Regions from separate parts of the Dorea sp. AM58-8 genome, predicted to be linked through region 1. Evidence: predicted binding sites of a transcription regulator. Region 1 holds the regulator's gene; each other region holds the start of a gene.

What was found. The regulator Rex, encoded in region 1, represses fermentation and respiration genes when NADH is low (regulators of the CRP and FNR family bind a similar motif). The targets are predictions, from matches to a motif close to ATTGTTAANTANTTAACAAT.
Region 2: a site for Rex is predicted at 2,915-2,934, ahead of rsxC (electron transport complex subunit RsxC). Genes of this name have one in related genera too.
Region 3: a site for Rex is predicted at 3,109-3,128, ahead of adhE (bifunctional acetaldehyde-CoA/alcohol dehydrogenase). Genes of this name have one in related genera too.

The regions. Positions count from the first base shown of each region.
Region 1 is NZ_QSDM01000014.1:74,472-79,625, forward strand. Features, by position in the region: gene DXA18_RS11030 (NAD(P)H-hydrate dehydratase) at 1-1,180, opposite strand, end outside; gene DXA18_RS11035 (redox-sensing transcriptional repressor Rex) at 1,279-1,926, opposite strand; gene abc-f (ribosomal protection-like ABC-F family protein) at 2,073-3,989, shown strand; gene DXA18_RS11045 (DegV family protein) at 4,063-4,926, opposite strand; gene DXA18_RS11050 (PFL family protein) at 4,942-5,154, opposite strand, start outside.
Region 2 is NZ_QSDM01000011.1:39,191-44,344, forward strand. Features, by position in the region: gene DXA18_RS09350 (RnfABCDGE type electron transport complex subunit G) at 1-512, opposite strand, end outside; gene DXA18_RS09355 (RnfABCDGE type electron transport complex subunit D) at 512-1,465, opposite strand; gene rsxC (electron transport complex subunit RsxC) at 1,490-2,812, opposite strand; gene rpsA (30S ribosomal protein S1) at 3,026-4,108, opposite strand; gene ispH (4-hydroxy-3-methylbut-2-enyl diphosphate reductase) at 4,089-4,943, opposite strand; gene cmk ((d)CMP kinase) at 4,940-5,154, opposite strand, start outside.
Region 3 is NZ_QSDM01000010.1:70,323-75,476, forward strand. Features, by position in the region: gene DXA18_RS08905 (S8 family peptidase) at 1-1,051, shown strand, start outside; gene DXA18_RS08910 (hypothetical protein) at 1,082-1,423, shown strand; gene lspA (signal peptidase II) at 1,423-1,893, shown strand; gene DXA18_RS08920 (D-2-hydroxyacid dehydrogenase) at 1,908-2,846, opposite strand; gene adhE (bifunctional acetaldehyde-CoA/alcohol dehydrogenase) at 3,263-5,154, shown strand, end outside.

The DNA.
Region 1 (5,154 bases):
CCAGGACCTCTCTTCGATGCATTTGTATCTCGTTGACAGGCCGTCCTGTTAATCTGGATAATTCCTTCAAATGTGGAGTCAGTACATAATTGCCTTCTGCCAGCAGGTCCTTCCATTCCGGATGCGTCGCCAATATATTAATTCCGTCCGCATCAATCAGACATGGCACATTTATTTCTTTCAAAACGGTATTTACAATCAGATCTGCTACATCAGATCTTCCAAGACCTGATCCTATACAGACTGCATCAGCCCACTCCAGTACCGACAGAAGACTTGCTTCGTCATATTCCGTATATGTTGTGATAATAGCTTCCGGAATCAGCTGCTGTAAAATACTTCGGTTATCTTCAGTGGTATAAATGCGTACGAGTCCTGCTCCCATGCGATAAGCAGCACAGGCGCTTAAGAATGCAGCTCCTGCCATTCCACTGCTTCCGGCAATTAATAATAATTTTCCAAATGTACCTTTATGCGCATATGGCGGACGTTCAGGCAGAAGTTTGGCAATATCACTCATTTCTAATGCATATGCAGTATCCAGCTGTTCCTTTACTGTAAAACTGTCAATTCCGATATCTGTCACGCAGACTTTTCCGGTATACAATGCACCGGGAAACAGAAACAGACCCAGCTTTCGATCCTGGAATGTTACGGTTGCATCTGCCTGAAACGCTTCACCGAATACACGTCCATCCGTAGCTGAGATACCGGACGGAATATCAACCGCGAGTTTCCGTCCCGATGACATATTCATATGTTGAAGTATTTCCAGATAGTGTCCTGTAATCTCACGATTCAATCCTACACCAAACAATGCATCAATTACAATGCTGTAATCATTATCCTGCCATTCTGTGAGAAGAATTCCTCCACGCTGTTCGAACTGATCCATCTGATATATACACTCTTCTGTTCGGCTTGTCATCCGTCCGGCAAATACTGCTGTCACCTGGCAGCCTTTCTCTTTCAGAATGCTTCCAATAGCAAAGCCATCGCCTCCGTTATTTCCTGATCCACACACAATGCATACATGTGTCAGCGGCCACTTTTGTTCTTCTATATAATCAGTACAGGCTGCAGCAGCCCGTTCCATCAGTGTTCTGGATGAAACTCCCAGATCCTGTATAGTATGACTGTCCGCACTTTTCATCTGTTCCGCATTTAATAAATACTGCATATACTTCCTTTCTGCCTTAGGCGCAGATCACTGCAAAAAAAACGACGTGTAAAGAAGTCTGCTTTCACAGCCCGCATTACACGCCATTATTCTGTCTGTTATTTGTCTGCATGATCCTCATTATATCGACTGATATTATAAGATAATCTCATTAAGCTTTCTGATAAATGTACACTTTCTACAATTACATTATCCGGTACATTCAGATCTACATGCGCAAAATTCCAGATGGCCTGAATACCGGCATCTACCAGATCCTTCGCCACATCAATTGCGCATTCCTTCGGAATTGTAAGAACTGCAATCTCGATATTATTCTCTTTAATGAAATCTTTCATCTCACTCATCATACGAACCGGCACATCACGAATTGACATACCTCTCAGTGTAGGATTCACATCAAAGATACCTTTCAGGATAAATCCCTGATTTTCAAAATGTGAATAATTTGCCAAAGCCTGTCCCAAATTACCTGCGCCAACGATTATAAAATTATGCTTGTTCTCCAATCCAAGGATTTTACCAATTTCAGTATGAAGATATTTTACATTATAACCATATCCCTGCTGACCAAATCCGCCAAAGTTGTTCAAATCCTGTCGAATCTGTGATGCAGTAAGTTTCATTCTTTTACTTAAATCATTAGATGATATACGTTCGACACCATCTTCTAATAATTCACCCAGATATCGGTAATATCTTGGAAGTCTGCGAATTACCGCCTGAGAAATCTTTCTTGTCTCCACTGTTGTTCACCTACCCATAATATTATGGAATAATTATATCTGATTGTTAACACAAAGTCAAACTTTTGTACAAACTTTCATTAACTTTAGTTGTATTTTCTGTTCTTTTCGGTATAATGATACACAGAGAATTATGGAGGTGTATCATGATTTTAGCATGTCATGATGTTTCCAAAGCATTTGGGGAACACGTTATTATACAAAATGGCTCTTTTCATATAGAAGACCATGAAAAAGCAGCCCTTGTCGGTATCAATGGTGCCGGCAAGTCTACTCTTCTGAAAATGATCGTCGGCGATCTTACAGCTGATGGCGGTACGATCACCCTTACAAAAGGTAAGACACTTGGTTATCTGTCCCAGCATCAGGAGCTGGTATCCGGCAATACAATCTACGAAGAAGTACGTTCAGCCAAGGCCGATGTCATTGCCATGGAAGCAAGAATCCGCGAGATTGAAAAAGAATTAAAAGATCTGACCGGCGATGAACTGGAAAGCCGGTTGAATACTTATCATAATCTGACCAGTGCCTTTGAACTGGCAGACGGATACTCCTATGAAAGCGAGATTGTCGGTGTATTAAAAGGTCTCGGTTTTGCTGAGGATGAGTTTGACAAGCCCGTAGATACGCTGTCCGGCGGTCAGAAGACTCGCGTATCTCTCAGTAAGCTTCTGCTTACCAGGCCAGATATTCTTCTGCTGGACGAGCCTACCAACCACCTGGATCTGAATTCCATTGCATGGTTGGAGACCTACTTATTGAATTATTTTGGAGCGGTATTGATTGTATCCCATGACCGATATTTTCTGAATAAAGTTGTTACAAAGGTCATTGAAGTAGAAATGGGTAAACTTTCCGTATTTCAAGGCAATTACTCTGCTTACGCCGAGAAAAAAGAAATGCTCCGTGAAGCAAGATTAAAAGAATACTTAAATCAACAGCGTGAGATCAAACATCAGGAAGCTGTTATTGAAAAACTCCGCTCTTTCAACCGTGAGAAGTCTATTAAGCGTGCAGAAAGCCGTGAGAAGATGCTGGATCGTATTCAGCCTGTAGAAAAGCCTCTGGAGCTTCATACGGATATTCATTTAAAGCTGGAGCCTTCTGTCGTCAGTGGTAATGACGTGCTGTCGGTAGAACATCTGTCCAAAGCATTCCCGCCACATACTTTATTTCAAGATATCAGTTTTGAGATCCACCGCGGCGAGCACGTAGCGATCATCGGTGACAATGGAACCGGAAAGACTACACTGCTGAAGATACTGAATCAGGTTATTCCGGCAGACAGTGGTACTTTTACCCTCGGTTCCAAGGTAAAAATCGGTTATTATGACCAGGAACATCACGTCCTGCATATGGACAAAACAATCTTTGATGAGATTTCTGACGATTATCCGACGCTAACCAATACACAGATCCGAAAGACACTGGCGGCTTTTCTCTTTACCGGCGATGAAGTGTTTCAGCAGATCAGTTCTTTAAGCGGTGGTGAACGTGGGCGTGTCTCACTTGCCAAGCTCATGTTGTCTGAAGCAAATTTCCTTATCCTGGACGAACCTACCAACCACTTGGATATTACTTCTAAGGAAATTCTTGAAAAAGCTCTGAACGATTATACCGGTACGGTACTCTATGTATCTCATGACCGATATTTTATCAACCGTACAGCTACAAGAATTCTGGAACTGACCGAACAGACATTTGTCAATTATATTGGTAACTATGATTACTATCTTGAAAAGAAGGATGAACTGACCCAGGCTTATACCGGCGTCTCTTCCGCTCCATCTGATGTATGTGCACCGGAACCAGAATCTCAGGCTAAGCTCAGCTGGCAGGAACAGAAAGAAGCACAGGCTAAGGAACGCAAACGTCAGAATGAATTAAAAAAGACAGAAGAACGCATTACTGAACTGGAAGAACGTGACGGCGAGATTGACGAACTAATGGTTCAGGAAGAGATCTATACCAATTCTGTAAAATGCCAGGAATTGGCACTGGAAAAATCTAAAATCGCAGAAGAATTAGAAGAACTTTACGCCAGATGGGAAGAACTGGCGTAACAAACAGATATATGAAAACGCCCGCTAATAAACGGGCGTTTTTATCATGGTAACGAACAAAATATCTGTAAAATCAGCTGAGTTCCGGTACTTTCCTGCTACATGCAATTGCTCTGGCACCATGTCCAATGTGGCAGGCTACACTTAATGACAACGGATCCATATGCACTTCATATTCCGGAAATCTATTTTCCACTTCTGCTTTCCATTCTTCAGCTTCTTCTGCCGAACAGGTATACGCAACCTGCAGATACATCTCCTGTCCTGCAAACCGCTCTGTCAGATCCTTTTCCATTGCATCCAACATCGTCTTCTTCGCGCTCTTCCATCCTCTTGACTTAGAAAAAGAATCCAGCTTTTCTCCCTGAATCGTAAGAACCGGTTTCAGATTCAGGACTGAACCGATAGCTGCTGCTGCGGGTGTTACGCGACCACCTTTTTTAAGATATTTCAATGTATCTACCGTAATATAGATGCTGGCCTCCAGCTTCTCACGCATTAGAATATCATGGATCTCCTTCGCGTTCATTCCTTTTTCTGCCAAAGCAATGGCATCCAGAACCGATTGTCTCATGGTAACCGAAATACGTTGATTATCTACCACATATACTTTACCATCCATGTCCTGCGCAAGCATCTGCGCAGTGGCACAGGAACTCGACAATCCACTTGACATCGGAATATGCACTACCTCATCATATTCTTCCAGTGCTTTCTCCCATATATCCAGCACATCTCCCGGCGAAGGCTGCGAAGTAGAAATGTCTGCATCCTGAGTCAGACGTTCATAGAATTTTTCCTGAGTCAGAGATATATCTTCGTAGAACAGTTCTCCGTCAATATAAAAAGGCATCGGAAGAACAAAGATTCCAAGTCTTTTTGCTTCCTCCTGTGTAATTCCACTGTTGCTATCTGTAACAATTGCTACTCCGCTCATGTTTAAACTTCCTCTCTAATTCTTAAAACTATGTATCGGTGCAGGGATTCGTCCCTGTCTGTTTATAAATGTGCTGCAGTCAAACTCATTCACCGGCATGATCGGAGCATAACCCAGTAAACCGCCAAATTCTGCTGTCTCTCCTACATCCTTACCAATAACCGGAATCAGACGGACTGCTGTCGTCTTATTATTCACCATACCAAGTGCCATCTCATCTGCAATGAT
Region 2 (5,154 bases), on a different contig from region 1:
CCACTGATGGCATCGATCGGCTCACCTTCGCCGCCATCCTTTGATACATAGAATTTATCTGTCTGCTTACCCACATACTGTGAATAGAAAGAACTGTTAGTTGCTTTCATACCAAGTCCTGCTGTCTCGCTGATACTCAGGAATGCAACTCCACTGATTGTTCCATCTGCTGTAATACCTACTGTGATCTGGATATCACCGCCATAACCTTCGCCATCGGTAGCTGTGATAACATATCCGGCCTCTCCGCCTTTTACGGAACATACCTCATCAATGCTTCCCTTGATGCCGAGTTCTTTGATTACCTGATCAGCAACCTTCTGATCTACATCCACTGCTTCAAAATCATCCTCACTTGCTTCAGGGAATACCTGTAACCAGGCTTCTCTCTTAGCCGCTTCCTGAGTCTGAGCAATCGGAGTCTTAGTTACTTCATATACCAGTCCCAGCAAAAGTCCTGCAATCAGAGTGATTGCTGTAAGGATCGCTGTATTTTTAATAATCTTGTTCATTATTTTTCTCCTCCTTTGCCAAATGGTTTCGGAAGAGTAACCTTCTCAATAAGTGGAACTAAAAGGTTACTGATGATGATCGCATAGGATACACCTTCTGATGATCCACCGAACAGACGGAACAGACCAGTCAGAAGTCCAAGTACAATACCGTATACGATCTGACCGGATTTGGTGATCGGTGATGTAACGTAGTCAGTTGCCATGAACCATGCACCTAACATCAGACCACCTCCACACAACTCTGCAGTGATGAACTGAGGATCAAAAAATCCTACATTTGCATCAGAGAACTGTCCGAAGATACCAATAAACAATACAAATGTTACAATATATGTACCAGGAATACGAAGATCAATAATTCCCAACATAATCAGGAAAATCGCGCCAATAATGATTGCGATCACAGATGTCTCACCAATCGTACCTGGAATACGTCCGATCAGCATGTCCATAGAATTCACACTTGACAGTGCTCCTTCCTTCAGATATGCCAGTGGTGTCGGTCCTGTCTCTCCATCATAAACGAACTTGGTCATCTGTCCTGCAAAAGAAATCAACAGAAAACATCTTGCTCCAAGTGCCGGGTTCATGAAGTTCTGTCCCAGACCTCCGAACAGCTGCTTGACGATCAGGATAGCAAATACACTACCAAGTGCTCCCATCCACAACGGTGCTGTAGGTGGCATATTAAGTCCAAGCAGAAGTCCTGTTACAACAGCACTGAAATCACCGATTGTGATCTTCTTGTGCATAAGCTTTTCATAAATAAACTCTGTAAGCACAGCTGTTGCAGTCGTAACGATCAGCATCAGCAGTGCATCCATTCCAAAATTATATACTCCAAATGCAGATGCCGGCAACAGAGCAATTGTTACCATGAGCATAATATTGCTGGAAGTAACTTTGGAACGTATATGTGGTGAAGATGAAATATTTAACTGATTCTCCACTTTTGTTCACCTCTTCCTCTCTTGTTATTTTTTCTTTCTGCGATTAGCCAGAACAATCTTTCTCATGGAACCGATTGACTGTTTCAACGGTCTCTTAGCTGGACAGACGTAACTACATGATCCACACTCTACGCATTCCATACCGTTCATTTTTTCAAATGTCTCCGCATCATGATGCTGTGCATAATCAGCCAGACGAGACGGAATAATACGGCTTGGACAGGCATCCACACAACGTCCACAGTTGATACATGCGGTCTCTTCCAGTCTCTTAACCGAATCTTTTACAAATGCCAGAACTGAAGAAGATGTTTTCGTAACAGGTACATCTACAGTAAACATGGCAAATCCCATCATCGGACCACCGGAAATCACCTTTTCTGGTTCTTCCTTAAATCCACCAGCCTGCTCTACAAGTTCCATCTGATTCATACCAAATGGTGCGCGGAAGTTACCAGGCTCATTGATCGCATCACCACTGACAGTAACAATACGTTCAATAGAAGGCTTTCCTTCTACAACTGCCTGGTAAATATTGATCATAGTCTCAACGTTATCTACAACACATCCCGCATCTGCCGGAAGCATAGTAGAGTTGATTGCTCGCCCGGTTGTAGCATAGATCAGCTGACGCTCACCACCCTGAGGGTATTTGGTCTTTAATGCCATAACTTCCATACGAGGCTCATCTTTTGTAAGTTCTTTCAGCTTCTCGATACAATCTGGCTTATTATCTTCCACGCCAAAAATACCTTTTGCATGTTCAAACAGTGAAAGGACAACCTTCATACCACCAACAAGGCGTTCCGGCGTCTCCATCATACGTCTGTAATCGGCAGTGATATATGGCTCACACTCCGCACAGTTTGCTATAATATAGTCAATCTTCTCCGGCTCTTTTGGCGAAAGCTTCACCTTAGTAGGGAATCCAGCTCCACCCATACCTACAACACCGGCCTCACCGATCGCATTCAATATCTCTTCTTTTGTCATTTCCTCCAACGGTTTTACTGGAGCATATTCAACTTCCTTGTACTCTCCGTCATTCTCTACTACGATGCAGTTCACCTTTGCCCCAGTAGGATTAAAATGAGGTTCAATTGCTTTTACCGTTCCGGATACTGAAGCATAAATCGGAGCAGAAACAAATCCGCCAGCTTCCGCAATCTTCTGTCCTCTCAGCACGTGATCTCCCTTGGCAACAATTGGAGTTGCCGGAGCACCGATATGCTGCGAAAGCGGATATACAAGATCTCCTTTTGGCTTCACATCAACAATCGCCTTATCTTTTGCCAGACTCTTGCCGTCATCCGGATGAATACCACCCTTAAATGTTAACAGTGCCATTCCTTTTCCTTCCTTCCTTTTAGTTTATTATATATAATATACAAAAAAATCTCCTAATTTTCCATAAATGTAGGATGTTTCGTTGTACATTTTTCAATACAGCTTGCCTATTATTTAACATTTTAGGCATAACAACACAGAAAGATAGAGGCACTTTCGTGTCCCTATCTTTGCTATCTTTTTCATATATATCAAGTCTGTTCTTATCAGTAATTAAGCCTCTTCACCTTCAGATGCCTCTTCCGGTTTCTCAAGTGCTTTCATGCTCAGGCTGATCTTCTTCTCAGCTTCGTTCAGATCTACAATCTTAGCAGTAATCTCCTGTCCAACTGAAAGTACGTCAGATGGTTTTTCAACATGTGCGCGAGAAATCTGTGAAACATGAAGCAGAGCATCTACTCCAGGAGCGAGTTCAACGAATGCACCAAAATCTGTCATTCTTGCAACCTTACCTGTGATCTCTTTACCTACTGCATAATCTTCTGCAGCATTAGCCCATGGATTAGTCTCTGGGAATTTCAGGCTGAGTGCGATCTTAGTATCGTGAATATCTTTCACGAGTACTTTCAGCTTTTCGCCAACCTGGAATACTTTCTTAGGATTCTCAACACGTCCCCAGGACATCTCTGAAATATGTAACAGACCATCTACTCCACCAAGATCGATGAATGCGCCAAAATCTGTAACATTCTTTACAACACCTTCTACTGTATCTCCAACATGAAGATTTGCGAAAAGTTCTTTCTGCTTTTCTGCTCTCTCAGCAACCAGAAGCTGTCTTCTGTCACCGATCACACGGTTTCTTCTAGGATTGAACTCACTGATTACGAACTCAATTTCCTGTCCCTGATATTTGCTGAGATCTTTTTCATAAGTATCAGATACCAGACTTGCCGGGATAAATACTCTTGCTTCATCAACAACAACACTTAATCCACCACCAAGGATCTGAACAACTGGTGCTTTCAGTACTTCTTTGTTCTCGAAAGCTTCTTTCAGTCTTTCATTTCCTCTTTCAGCAAGCAGTCTCTTGTATGTCAATAATACCTGACCTTCGCCATCATTTACCTTTAATACTTTAACTGTCATTGAATCTCCAACTGATACCATAGTTGTAAGATCTGCACCGGCCTCATTCGTGTACTCACTCTTTGTAATGATTCCGTCAGCCTTGTAACCTATATTTAAAATAATTTCATCTGGCTTAACGTCAATGACCGTACCGTCAACCACCTCTCCGTTGTGAATTGTTTTCAACGAATCTTCTAGCATTTGTTCAAAAGTTAATTCTGACATAATTTTGAACCTCCTCAATTATATTATTGGGCGTGGATGCCCCTGCTGTAATACCTACTGTTTCCACGGACCTTAATTGATTCACATTCAAATCGTCAAGTGTCTGTATATAGTACGTATTGTTACATGCATTCTTGCATATCTCGAATAGCTTCTGGGTATTGGAACTTCGTTTATCTCCAATAACGATCATCGCATCGACCCTGTCTGCAATACGGGCGGTTTCAGTCTGCCGCTCTTTCGTCGCACTGCAAATCGTATTCAAAACACTTATATCATAACGCCTTTTCGAAATAATTTCAACCAATTCTTTGAATTTATTGTAATTAAATGTCGTTTGTGCAACAACACATATTTTCCTGTCCTCTGGCACCGTCAGATGCTCCGCTTCCTCTGCCGTAGAAATAACAGCCGCATCTTCCCCAGCCCAGCCCATAATGCCTTCTACCTCCGGGTGTACCGGATTGCCTATCACCACAAGAAATGCGCCCTCTTCTGCTTTTTCCATTGCAATTTTATGAATCTTTTTCACAAATGGACAGGTCGCATCGACGTACTGAATCCCCAGTTCATCCATTCGGTCACAGATGCGTTTCGGCACTCCGTGGGATCGTATGATCACAATCCCGTTCTTTGCCTTTGGAAGATCTTCTTCTCCCTCCAGTACAGTCACACCTTTCGCCTGCATATCCTTGATCACTTCATCGTTATGAATGATCGGACCAAACGTATAGATCTTACAGTCTTTATTCTCTTCTACCTGTTGGTATACGGTATCAACCGCACGTTTCACTCCAAAGCAAAAACCGGCAGTCTTAGCTAACAGAACTTTCATACCGTCTCCTTCTGCTTATCTGCACATATCGCAAGAATCGCATCTGTTACTTCTTCTATATTCATATCAGAACTGTCCACCAGCACTGCATCGTCTGCCTGTTTGAGCGGCGCAGTCTCTCGCGTCATATCCCTGTGATCCCGCGCTCTGATGTCTTCCTGAATCTTAGTCAGATCACATTCCTGTCCTTTTGCCTGAAGCTCATCAAATC
Region 3 (5,154 bases), on a different contig from region 1:
GATTGCAGGAGAGGCGGTCTGCTATCAGGAAAATGATATCATGCTGGGAATCCGGTATCTCAGGAATCTTGCACAGAGGTATCAGATGCCATTGGTGATCTGTCTGGCGGTGGGAACCAGTTTTGGCGGACACAATGGCAATAATTCGTTGGACTTTATGCTGCAGATCTATGCCAACTCCAGCAATCAGATCATCGTGAGCGGTACCGGAAATGAAGCGAACCAGAGGCATCATTATCAGGGAAAGATAGAGGCACTTACCGAACGCAGAGAGATTGAACTTCAGGTCGGAACAGGTGTAGAGGCGTTTTCAATAGAATTGTGGGCAGAACTGCCGAATCTGATTGCTGTTTCAGTAATCTCACCATCCGGGGAAGTGCTTCCGCGAATCTCTGTCAGACAGAGCGGGATGTTTTCTTTTCGCTTTTTGTTTGAGCAGACGACTGTGCAGGTATATAATCAGATTTTGTCCAAATTTAACAGTGCGCAGCTGATCTTTATGCGTTTTTTAGCGCCAGTGCCTGGCATCTGGCGGATTGTGGCAGAACCGGTGCGGCTGGCAGGTGGGATTTTCCATCTGTGGCTTCCGATGAAGGAGTTCCTGACAGGCAATGTAATCTTTCTGGAGTCTGATCCGGATACAACGCTTACCGGACCTGGGACAACGAGATCTGTGATCACAGCAGCCTACTATAATGGAGATGAGAATAGTATTGATATTAACTCAGGCAGAGGCTATACTAGACTTAATAGTGTAAAGCCGGATTTTGCAGTGCCGGGCGTGAATGTGACCGGAGCGTTGCCGGGAGGAAGATTCGCAGAGCGAAGCGGTTCCAGCATTGGGGTAGCGATTGCAGCAGGTGCGAGTGCGCTTTTGCTGGAATGGCTGTTGGAGCAGGAAAAGCGGTCGGCAGGTTATGATACGATGCAGCTCAAAGGACTTTTTATATTAGGTGCCAGAAAACGGACAGATATTGAGTATCCAGATAAAGCCTGGGGATATGGTGCATTGGATCTCTATGAGACACTGCGGACGATTCGGGAGTTATAAAACGTATATATACAAGAAAGGATGACAGAGATGGCAGGATTTTTTGATGATTTAGGAAAGAGACTTTCAGAGACGGCAAATGATCTGGGGAAGAAGGCAGAAGATACACTGGAGATACAGAAGAGAAAGAGCGATATCCGCTTTCTGGGTCGGGCAAATGACAGAGATTATATGGATATCGGCAAAATCATATTTGAAAAGTATCGTAACGGTGAAGTTGTTGATACGGATATGGCAGCACTTTGTGAAGCAATCGCTCAGAGAAATGAAGAAGTTACAAAGATTCAGGCAGAGATTGACCGCATCAATGGTGTTGCTGCAGCGGATGCAACGGAAGAGGAAGAGGTTTTTGAAGAGACCTCAGAAGAATAATGAAGTCCAGACTATATCCGGCAGTTGCAGCAGTTATCTGTGGAATGGATCTTTATCTGAAGAGCCGCGTAGAGAAATGTATAAAACCAGGTGAGGAGAAAAAACTCTCCGGCACGCCATTTTCTATCCGCAAGGTGTATAACCGGGGAGTGGCGTTTAACCTGCTGCAGGATCAGCCGAAGACTATGCGGATGCTGACCACATCAGCGGTGGCAGCAGTCGTGGCGTATGATTTTATCTTACTTCATCAGAAAGGCGGACATCTGCTGAAGCTTGGCATGATGTGTATGACTGGTGGTGCGCTCAGTAACTTTGTCGATCGTGTCAGACACGGAAAAGTAGTGGATTATATAGGAATCCGCACCCACTGGGAAAAGTTCTCTTCCATTACCTATAATGTGGGAGACTTTGCTATCTTTGCAGGTGCGGTTATGACTGTACTATCTGAATTTTTTCAGAATAAAAATTAATAATCAGCGGCAGCTTATTTTATATCAAAGAACTCCTTGATCTGTCCCAGGATGATGTCCATCAGTCTGGTGCGTGCCTCTACACTTGCCCATGCAATGTGTGGAGTGATCAGGAGTTTTTTACTGTCTTTGATCCGTCCTAACGGATTATCGGCAAGCATTGGTTCTACGCGGAGTACATCCAGTCCGGCAGCGGCAATCTCGCCGTTCTCCAGTGCGTCAGCCAGATCTTCTTCGACCACGATCGGTCCTCGTCCAACATTAATAAAGATACAGCTTGATTTCATTTTGCTCAGGGCATCCTTATTAATAAGATTCTCTGTATATTTATTCAACGGTGCATGTACGGAGATAATATCGGATTCTGCATATAAGGTGTCCAAATCTACCTGATGATAGCCGTCCTGAGCCGTTCTTCCGGATGCAGAAGCGTAGATGACATTGGCACCAAATGCGGATGCAATCGCAGCTACACGGCGTCCGATGTTGCCAAGACCTATGATTCCCCAGGTTTTACCTTTTATCTCGCAAAAACGCTCGTCGAAGTGAGTGAATACGGTATCTTGCGTATAGGCTCCATCTTTTACATAGTCATCATAGTAACGGAGCTTTTCCAACAGATAGAAGAGCATGGCAAATGTATGCTGCGCCACAGATTCGGTAGAATAGTCTGCTACATTGCGCCATGCGATACCGTGGCTGTCCAGATAATCCTTGTCCAGATTGTTGGTTCCCGTTGCAGTCAGGCAGACCAGCTTCAGGTTCTTGGCTGCACCTACGGTGGTTTCGTTGACAGGGATCTTGCTGAGTACGGCGATATCCGCATCGGCAATCAGTTCTGGTGTCTGTTCGGCAGTTGCGATTGGGTATTTAACGACTTCTCCAAGAGCATCAAATCCGGAAAGATCAATGTCGTCTCCGATGCTCTGTGCTTCTAGAAATACGATTTTCATGGCTTATCCTCCTAAAAAAATTCCGTATACATTGTAACGCATCTTTTTCAGAATAGTCAATCTAAATAAAGTATAGGCAAATGTGAACAAAAAATAAAAATAGAACACGCTCTGATTGTTAAAAATGTATAAAAACGTGTGTAATTTAGACTAATAATTAACCAAAAAAACAAATAAAAGAAGTCAATTGACTGACAAAATACACAAAAGATGGAATGTGATTGATAAGAATGGTAGTAATTAGTACTACTAAACACTATTTAAAGATAATTATTTCACAAGTAGTGAAAAAATTAACCTGTGTGACACAAAAATGTCAGTAAATTTAGCAAAAAATACTTGAAATTTACAAAATAATATGGCACAATACAGTCAGAGATTAGAGCCAAACAAAAATACATATTAAGGAGGAAGTTATGGCAAAGAAAGAAGAAATCAAAGCACCGGAAGTTAATACACCTGAATGGCTGGAGCAGAAGATGGCCAAGATGAAAGAGGCCCAGAAGATCTTTGCAACATACACTCAGGAACAGGTTGATAAGATCTTTTTCGAAGCGGCTATGGCAGCTAATAAGGCACGTATTCCGCTGGCAAAGATGGCAGCCGAAGAGACAGGAATGGGAATCGTAGAAGATAAGGTAATCAAGAACCATTACGCAGCAGAGTATACTTATAATAAATATCGTCACCTGCAGACATGTGGTGTTCTGGAAGAGGATCCTGCATATGGTATTAAGAAGATCGCTGAGCCGGTTGGCCTGGTAGGAGCTATCATTCCTACAACGAACCCGACATCTACAGCTATCTTCAAGACATTGATCTGTCTGAAGACAAGAAACGCAATCATCATCAGCCCACATCCACGTGCTAAGAAATGTACAAGAGCAGCAGCTATGCTAGTAGCAGAAGCAGCTGTAAAAGCTGGTGCACCGGAAGGTATCATCGACTGTCTGGAAGAGCCAACCGTTGAGATGTCCGGTCTGATCATGGCTAATGCAGATGAGATTCTTGCAACAGGTGGTCCGGGAATGGTAAGAGCAGCTTACTCATCAGGAAAGCCGGCACTTGGTGTAGGACCTGGTAACACACCGGTTATCATGGATTCAAGCTGTGATATTCAGACAGCAGTGTACTCAGTTATCCATTCTAAGACATTTGACAATGGCATGATCTGTGCATCTGAACAGTCTGTTACAGCAATCGCAGACATTTATGACGAAGTACGCGCTGAGTTTATCAAACGTGGATGTCATATGCTTAATAAGAAAGAACTGGATATGGTTCGTGAGATTATCCTGACACCTGCAGGAAGCGTTAATCCTAAGATCGTAGGACAGCCTGCGGCAGAGATCGCTAAATTAGCTGGATTTGAAGTACCTGCAGATACCAAGATCCTGATTGGTGAGGTTACATCTGTAGATGTATCTGAGCCATTTGCACATGAGAAGCTGTCTCCGGTACTTGCTCTTTACAAAGCAAAAGATTATGAGACAGCACTTCAGATGGCTGAGCAGCTTGTATCTGACGGTGGATACGGACATACATCATCTCTGTACATCAATGTAAATGAAAAAGAGAAGATGGCTGAGCATGCAGCACGCATGAAGACCTGCCGTATTCTGATCAACACACCTTCTTCTCACGGTGGTATTGGTGACCTTTATAACTTCGGATTAGCTCCATCACTGACATTGGGATGCGGCTCTTACGGCGGCAACTCTGTATCAGAGAACGTAGGTCCGAAACACCTGCTGAACATCAAGACCGTTGCCGAAAGGAGAGAAAATATGCTGTGGTTCAGAACACCTCAGAAGGTATACTTTAAGAAGGGTTGCCTGCCAGTAGCACTGGATGAATTAAAGAATTATTATGATAAGAAAAAAGCGTTTATCGTAACTGACGGATTCCTGTTCAGCAGCGGTATGACAGCTCCTATTACTGATAAACTTGATGAGATGGGCATTCAGTATGCATGTTTCTATGAAGTAGCACCGGATCCGACACTTCAGATTGCAAGAAAAGGTCTGGAGCAGTTAAAGGCATTCCAGCCAGATGTAATCATCGCTCTTGGCGGTGGATCATCTATGGACGCAGCGAAGATCATGTGGCTCATGTATGAGCATCCAGAGTGTAAGTTCGAAGACCTGGCTATGGACTTCATGGATATCCGTAAGAGAGTATACACATTCCCGAAGATGGGTGAGAAAGCTATGATGGTAGCAATTCCTACTTCATCAGGTACAGGTTCTGAGGTTACACCGTTTGCAATCATCACAGATGCAGACACAGGTACAAAATGGCCGATCGC